Pueribacillus theae: one gene and its partner. The protein of the gene in region 2 interacts with the protein of the main gene of each other region in a pairwise test. Links are inferred from orthologs where the notes say so. Each region holds a gene or a part of one and is shown on either strand. Other genes may lie near its edges.

Region 1 (2,743 bases), on a different replicon or contig from region 2:
GTCCCGGGCGGGGTCTAGTAATCACTCGCTTCATTTCTTTTTCTTCTTCTTCGGTAATTGGTTCGGATCCCATAATTTTGGTCCAATGCTTCCAATCGTTATTTTCGATGACTAATGTCAAGGGGGCGCCAGTTGTGAATCCGTGGCGAACACCGCTTTTAATTTGCACTTGGTCTTTCTCTATCACCATTCTTCGTCCGCGGCCATAGCCTTTTTGCCTTCGTGCAAGCTCTTTATTAATATCCTCTGCAATTAAAGGCATTCCCGCCGGCACTCCTTCTATAATTGCAGTGAGCTGTGGCCCGTGTGATTCCCCGGCTGTTAAATAGCGCATGTTGAACACTTCCTTTTCCTTATCTGTGTCTTTAGTGCTTTTATGTACTAAATTATACCATAATCGCTGCCTAAAAAACGGAGAAAAATAAATAAGATTAGACTTTGCGATAAAAAAATGTATCTTCTACCTCAAATCCATAGTTTTGCGGCTGGAATATTTGTTCTGTACTGCCGACGAATAGAACGCCGCCTTTTTTTAAAGCGTTGTTAAATTTACGGTAAAGCTGTTGTTTCGCTTCTTCTGTAAAATAAATTAACACATTGCGGCAAACGATTAAATCAAAGCTTGATTCGTATTGGCTTGTAAAAAGATTTTCCCTTTTGAAGACGATTGCTTTTTTTAGTTCTTCTTTTACGATATATTTTCCTGAATGCTGTTTAACAAAATATTGTTTTTTTATTTGTTCGGGAACTTCCCTTAAAGACTGCTCCGAATAATGGCCCTTTTTTGCTTTTTCGATGGCTCCTGCATCTATGTCCGTAGCTAAAATTGAAATCGCACTGAGCGGTAAATATTTCGTTAAAACCATCGCAAGCGTATACGGTTCTTCGCCTGTTGAACAGGCAGCACTCCATATTTTCATGCTTGAACGATTTTGAAGTAGCCGCGGCAGGATTTTTGTTTCGAGTATGTCCCATCTTTTGTAGTTCCTGAAAAATTCGGAAACGTTTATTGTCATCCGATCAAGAAATTCCGCCTGTAACGAAGTATTATTTTCCATTGCACGGTAAAAGTCATTAAACGAGGAGAAACCTTTCTGTTCTAGAAACGAAGTTAATCTTCTCTTCATTTGCCCTTCTTTATATAATAAAAGATCAATGTTAAATAATTTTTTTATTTGTGCCGTAAATTGTTGATAATCCCCCATTTTTTTGCCTCACACTAAAATTTTATGTAAAGAAGCCAACCTTGTTAAGGTTGGCCGTTAAACTTTTAAAAAGTTAAATCCATTTCGAAATTGTTTTTTCGTAATCATTTATTTCATTTTCATTAAAGAAAAGGTTAATTTCTCTTTCAGCGCTTTCAGGAGAATCAGAACCGTGAATAATATTCATTCCCACTTGAATGCCGAAATCGCCGCGAATTGTACCTATATCTGCTTCGAGCGGATTTGTTGCACCCATCATTTTCCTCGCAGCAGCAATAACATTGTCTCCTTCCCAAACCATCGCAAATACAGGACCGGAAGTGATAAAGTCAACAAGCTCGCCAAAAAAAGGGCGCTCTTTATGTTCATCGTAATGCTGTTCAGCCAGCTCTTGGGAAATCACCATGAGCTTTGCTCCAACTAATTTGTATCCTTTTTTCTCAAAACGGGATACAATCTCACCGACTAAATTTCGTTGAACACCATCAGGTTTTACCATTAGAAACGTTTTTTCCACAAAATCTCCTCACTTTTTCCAAAAAAATAAATAAAACGACTGAAACAAATATACTTTATCAAATTATTTTATCAAAAACAAACGAATCTCAAAATTTTCGCTTTCCGATGTATTCAGCGATTTTCTCCAGTGATTGCCTTGCTTTGCAAGCCGGAAGATTTGATAGCTCCAACTGTGCTTTATGTAAATAGGCATTGCTCATGTTTTCCGAGCATTCAATCGCGCCGGAAGATTTAATGAGATGCAATGCTTCATTTAGTTCTTTCTCATTTGTATTCTTATTTTTCAGCGTTGCCGTTATTTTTTCTTTAATATAAGGATCTGACATCGCAAGCAAAGCAGGCAAAGTGACGTTGCCTTGTTTTAAGTCACCGCCGGAAGGTTTTCCAAGCTTTGCTTTTGTCCCAACGAAATCAAGAATATCATCCGTAATTTGGAAAGACATCCCTGCAAAATAACCAAAACGTTCAAGATGCTTCTGTTGGTGTTTGGGCACGTCGCTAACAAGAGCGCCAAGGCGGCAGCTAACAGATATTAATAGGGCTGTTTTCCTTTTTATTCTTCGTAAATAACTGCGTAAATTTTGATCCCAATTAAATTGATCGCGAATTTGTTCAATTTCTCCAATTGTTACTTCTTTAATTGTTTCTGATAACGTAATGTGAGCTTCTTGGGACTCGATGAGGGTAATTCGCTCCAATGCCTTTGCCAAAATATAGTCGCCTGTATACATTGCTGTTTGATTGTTCCATTTCGCTTTTACAGTTGGTTCTCCTCTTCTTAAATCCGCATCATCGATCACATCATCATGGACGAGGGATGCTGTATGTATTAATTCAAGTGCGACAGCCACTTCTTTTATTTTATCAATATGATAGTCTCCAAATTTCCCCGAGAGCAATACGAAAACCGGGCGAAGGCGCTTGCCTCCTGCTTTTAATAATTGTTTCGAGGTTTGGAACAAAATAGGCTCCTCCGTACAGAGTGAAAGCTCCATCTCTTTCTCTATCAATGATAAATC
Region 2 (5,101 bases):
AGTTATACACTCCGATATTCTTGATGAGCATCTCTCTATCGAACGTCCTTGTCAATAATTGCGGACGCTCTGTTTCAGCTAGTCCAAGATTAATCGCGAATAGCGCCAACGCTGCGGCAAATATGGACGCAATTTGTTTCTTTGTCGTATGCACAGGTTTGACTTGTAAGAATTTCATTAATACAGCAAGAATAATGACATCGATGAAAAACACAACATCTGTAAAATTCATTAATTCAAAGACGCTGCTCCCTAAATCTCCCATATTGCTCGTTTGGAAAAGGAGGGGAATTGTAATAAAATCATTAAAAAAACGATAGTACACAATATTGGCATACAGAATGAAAGAACCTATGAAACTTATAAGCAAAATCATCCGATTTCGCAGTCTTTGAGAAAAAAATAAACTAAAGCCTAAAAACAGCAGCACTGTGCTTAATGGACTAATAACTAAAATAAATTGCTGCATTTTATTTTCTAAAGGGATATTAAAATAAAATCGAATAACGAAATACGTTTTTATCCATAATAAAATCGTAGCTGTGAAGAACATCGAATAGTTAGCTAACGTCTTCTTCATCGTAATCCAGCACTCCTCATTTCTCTTTCGTACGGTAATTCTTTACATAAGAGATATCATAATCTCTTTTAACTGTTATGGCAACCGACAGTTTTTCCATATTTAAGCAAATCTAACTTTTCACCACTAACTTCCAGAAAAATGAATTAGCGTTTTTTCTTAACCCCACATAATAATTACGATTAAAGACTGGATAAAGTTTCGCTTTTCTTAAAAAACAGTTAAATAGTCCTGTCTTTTTTCTCTCTTTCAAATCTATATTCTTTTCTTAAAATGAGCAATGCGATTTTGTAATCTTGAGCCTCAATCATTTTCATTCTGTACAGTTCATGTATTTCTTCTTCCATTAACTCCAAATCAGCGAGACGATTTCCTGTATAAATAAATATTCCAAAGCGCTTTAATAATTGCTGGATATCATAAAATGTATTCAAAATGAAACACCCTTTTAAAGAAAACTCTAATATACCGTAGGTAAGAGCAGATTACACTAATCTGCTCTTACTTCAAAAAGGCTGTTGTTAAATTCTCGATTCGATTACTTTTTCCCTCATTTCAGGAAATGTTAAATGGCGGACTGTTTTAAAAAATCGAAAGCCTATTGCAACAAGCAATAACGCAACGGTTTGAATGAAAATGATTTTCTTTACCGTTTTTATAACGTTCGCCTCCTTTTTCTACAATCCAATATATCGGGCATAAAGCGTTTTTGCTCTCACGATATCTTCTGTCCCTTGGACAAGAACACGCCCATCAGGGAATAATACGAGACGCTCTCCTTCTTTGAGCTGAACCCGCAGTAAAAACGGGGTCTCTTTCACATCTGCAATTGGTTTAAGCCGATTTGACCACTCATTTAATAAGAATGACTGCTTTGCCTTTATCTGAACCGTTTCACGGCCGCAAAGTGACGTGGCAATTTCTTCATGATCAATTTTTAAGGCGGGATATTCTTTTCTTTGGCATGTAGGACAATTTTGCTTTGCTTCACCGAAGGGAATCACATGTGTCCGGTTTTGCCAAACGTCTATTGAGATTAACCCATTTCTTAGTTTATGATGATCTTCCGCTAAATATTTAAGCGCTTCAGTGACTTCATATGAAGAAACAATGTCGACGATTGGTGAAATAACTCCAACGGTATCACACGTTTCTCCGCTTCCATCGCCTTCAGTAATGAAGCATCTCAGGCAAGGCGTTTTTTCAGGAATAAACAGCGCACTCATCCCTCGGGAACTAACAACCCCGCCATATACGTAAGGAATGTTATTTTTAAAAGCTGCATCATTTAGTAGGAATCGTGTCGAAAAATTATCCGTCCCGTCAACGATCAAGTCAATTCCAACGAGGAATTCTTCAATATTGGCTGCGGTTACATCCGCAACGATCCCTTCGATCGATATGCTGCTATTTATTTTTCTTAACTTTCTTTCTGCAGCCACAGCTTTGGGCAAAGACTCTCTGACATCGTCTTCATCAAAAAGCATCTGTCTTTGTAAATTCGACAATTCTACATAATCCCGATCAACGAACCGGAGAAAACCAACACCAGAACGAACGAGGTGGTTAGCGGCTGCCGTGCCAAGGGCGCCCATTCCGACGATAAGCACCTTGCTTTTTTTTAATTTTTCTTGACCTGTTGAGCCGATTGGCGCAAACAACATTTGTCTTGAGTATCTCTCAAACATTTCACCCAAATTCTTTTCCCCTTTATCTGTAAATGTAAACTTAGAAAACACCAGTTTGTGTAACCGTCCGTAAGACCCCCATTAAAGTCTCGTTTTATAACATGCTTTTTCTGTGATTAGCTGATTCACAGGTTTATCGTAACGATCGCGTGGTACGTGTGGAATCAGTTGGCATTCAAAAGATAAAGATATCGTTTCGTTCGGGTATTTTTGCAAATAACGATCAAAAAATCCCCCTCCATAACCAATTCTATATCCATTTTTATCAAAAGCAAGTCCGGGAACGATCAATAAATCTAGGTCTTTTTCCGCGATTGCTCTTGTTTTTTCGACAACAGGCTCTTCTAAATTACAGAATCCTCTTTCGATTTGTGAAAAAGAATCAAAAAGATAAAACTCCATTTCAAATGAATCAGGCGAACATTTTGGGACGGCGGTTTGTTTGCCAAGCTTCCATGCTTCTTCGATAATTTTCTTCGTATCAATTTCTCTATTTACTGAAACTGTCAAGCCAATCGTGTTCGCTTCATGCCACAAACAATCCTGAAAAAGCCTATCTTGAATTTTTTTACAAAGATTGCCAAATGTATCGCTAGGCATGTGAGCAAGCTTTTTTTTCATGAACGTACGCCATTCTTGTTTCGTCATATCACACTCATTCTCCTTGTTAAAGGGAAAAAATAAATCCTTATGGTATTGGCCTTCAGCCAAATTAAAAAAAGCAGCAGGATTTACCTACCGCTTACTTTGTTTCACGATGCAACGTATGCCTTTTTAACCTTGGGCTGTATTTTTTAAGTTCTATACGATCCGGATTATTACGTTTGTTTTTTGTAGTAATATAATTACGGTCACCCGTTTCAGTGCAAGCAAGAGTTACTTGTACACGCATCTATACCCCTCCATTTCATCATCACAAATCAAATTAACGTACCCATTGTACCAAATTATCAACTTAGGTTCAAGTTATCTATTTTTTCCCTTTCTTTTTTATTACTCCTCGTTTAAACTATATTTGTAAATCATTTGAAAAAAGAGGGATTCAAAATGGAAATTGCGATTCTATCGCTATTGGCAGTAGCTGTCTTTATTTTGATCTTTTCTTTTTTTCAAAAGGATCCTGCGAAGGATGTCGAAAAGCAACTTGAAAACTTTTCGATAAGCTTAATGCAGGAAATTTTGAAATTAAAGAAAAAGATTAATGTTTTGGAAGAAGAGATCATGTTAACCGACAATAAAAAAAGTAAGAAAGGATAAAAAATGACTCGAAACGGATTGCGAAGTTTTGCTGCAGGCCTACTACTCGCTACGGCTGTATTAAGTTACTTTTATTTTCAAAATGTCAAGGCGGACGCTACTCCTGCTGCATCAAATAGCCCAACAGAAGAGAGGAAACAATTGACTGAGACAGATGTCAAATCATTTGCTGACAAAAATGATCTCGTCATTCTATCCGAAAAAGAATTTGAAAAGTTGAATGAACAAGCCAATCAACAAGCTGATAAAAATGTCGTGTACCAAATTCAACTTGACGTTCCTAAAGGCACAAGCAGCCAAGAAGTGACAAGCAAACTTTTTGACGCGAAAATCATTACAGACAAAGATGAATTTAGAGATTATTTACATAAGAATAAACTCGAAACCGCTGTAAAATCGGGATCTTATAAGCTTAACAGTGAGATGTCGATCAAGGAAATCGTCAACATTATTACAAAATAAACATGCCAGTCCGTTAAACACTTGCAGGACTGGCATTGTTTCTTTTATTGCCATATTGCTCTGTTCATTTTTTTAAAAGATATTTTTCTGACAAAGAAATACAAAATGAGGTGGCCTGCTCCAAGAACCATCATGAGGTATCGGATGCTTTCTTCTTTGAACATGGATACACAAATAATAAACGCCAGGATGGAAAAAATGCGCCCAACATTTACATATAATTCCCGAAAAACAATATATTCCACTCTAAAGTCGGCAGCTTTTTTCGCTGTTCCGATGACATCATAAGTGATGGACTGGTAAGGGACGAGCAAAAGCGGGTAGGCAATCGAAATCACAGCAGCATAAAATAGTAAACCGGGATACGTTAATTTAAAAAGAATGATGTAAACTGCTGCATATAAAATGATGCCTCCTGCGAGAATTGCTTTTTTTCGATTTTGTTTCTTAATAAATCTTGCAACTGCATAATAAGCCAGCAGCTGGACAGTGGACATGACGAAATTAAACGCACCCAACGCCAATTCACTTTTTGTTATGATGAAAACCCAGACAACGATAACAAAAGCAAACGTTCCTTCACGCAGCCCTTGGAAAAAATGTGCGTATAAAATATTTCTCCAATTTCTGTTTCTTTTTTTTTCTTGAAAGACATCGCGAAAAGCAAAACTGCCCTTGGCCGCTCTTCTGTGCAAGAAAAAACTCAATACTACTGCTCCCACAAAAAGCAAGAGAGAAAAAGAAAAAATAATTTTATAACCCGTAAACTTTTCCATCGAAGAAATGATAAATCCTGCAAAGATTGGGCCGACAATTCCTGAAAACGAAGTCATTACTCCAAGAAAACCATTAAAAAAATCACGAGTTTCAGGTTCAGTGATTTCAAAGGTTAAAACATTATAAGCAAGCCAGTAAAAACCGTATCCGATTCCGAGTAGTGCCCCAAGTAAAACGATATACGCACTTGCCCTCTCGCCGGAAAGCAATACTGCTAAATAAAAAGCTGATAAAAAAATCACACCGATCCTTAATACAATGACCCGATCGATTTTTTTAGCGATTTTTCCGGCGAATAGAAAAGCAATTGGTTCTAATACGACGATTGCTAAATTAT

The links. Proteins that work in one complex are often made in the same cells at the same time.
Region 1: the proteins of DCC39_RS00045 (region 2) and ndk interact in binary tests that used the Escherichia coli proteins (3 or more experiments, as listed by UniProt). The link is inferred for Pueribacillus theae from one-to-one orthologs.

Annotation. Positions count from the first base shown.
Region 1 is NZ_QCZG01000009.1:33,665-36,407, forward strand. Bases 1-2,726 are described here. They hold ndk (nucleoside-diphosphate kinase), read right to left. Parts: upstream 1,723-2,726; coding sequence 1,279-1,722; downstream 1-1,278. Other genes in these bases: aroC (chorismate synthase), read right to left, coding at 1-334; DCC39_RS06105 (CheR family methyltransferase), read right to left, coding at 432-1,205; hepT (heptaprenyl diphosphate synthase component II), read right to left, coding at 1,811-2,726. Also shown: more of hepT, read right to left, coding at 2,727-2,743. UniProt on the Escherichia coli protein: Major role in the synthesis of nucleoside triphosphates other than ATP. The ATP gamma phosphate is transferred to the NDP beta phosphate via a ping-pong mechanism, using a phosphorylated active-site intermediate.
Region 2 is NZ_QCZG01000001.1:1,695-6,795, reverse strand. What follows is about bases 1,134-4,050. They hold DCC39_RS00045 (5-formyltetrahydrofolate cyclo-ligase), read right to left. Parts: upstream 2,917-4,050; coding sequence 2,350-2,916; downstream 1,134-2,349. Other genes in these bases: DCC39_RS00025 (MFS transporter), read right to left, coding at 4,032-4,050; DCC39_RS00030 (endolytic transglycosylase MltG), read left to right, coding at 3,529-3,987; DCC39_RS00035 (hypothetical protein), read left to right, coding at 3,316-3,525; rpmG (50S ribosomal protein L33), read right to left, coding at 3,011-3,160; DCC39_RS00050 (ThiF family adenylyltransferase), read right to left, coding at 1,258-2,268. In the rest of the region: DCC39_RS00060 (LTA synthase family protein), read right to left, coding at 1-580; DCC39_RS00055 (YqgQ family protein), read right to left, coding at 802-1,014; more of DCC39_RS00025, read right to left, coding at 4,051-5,101. UniProt on the Escherichia coli protein: Involved in the removal of 5-formyltetrahydrofolate.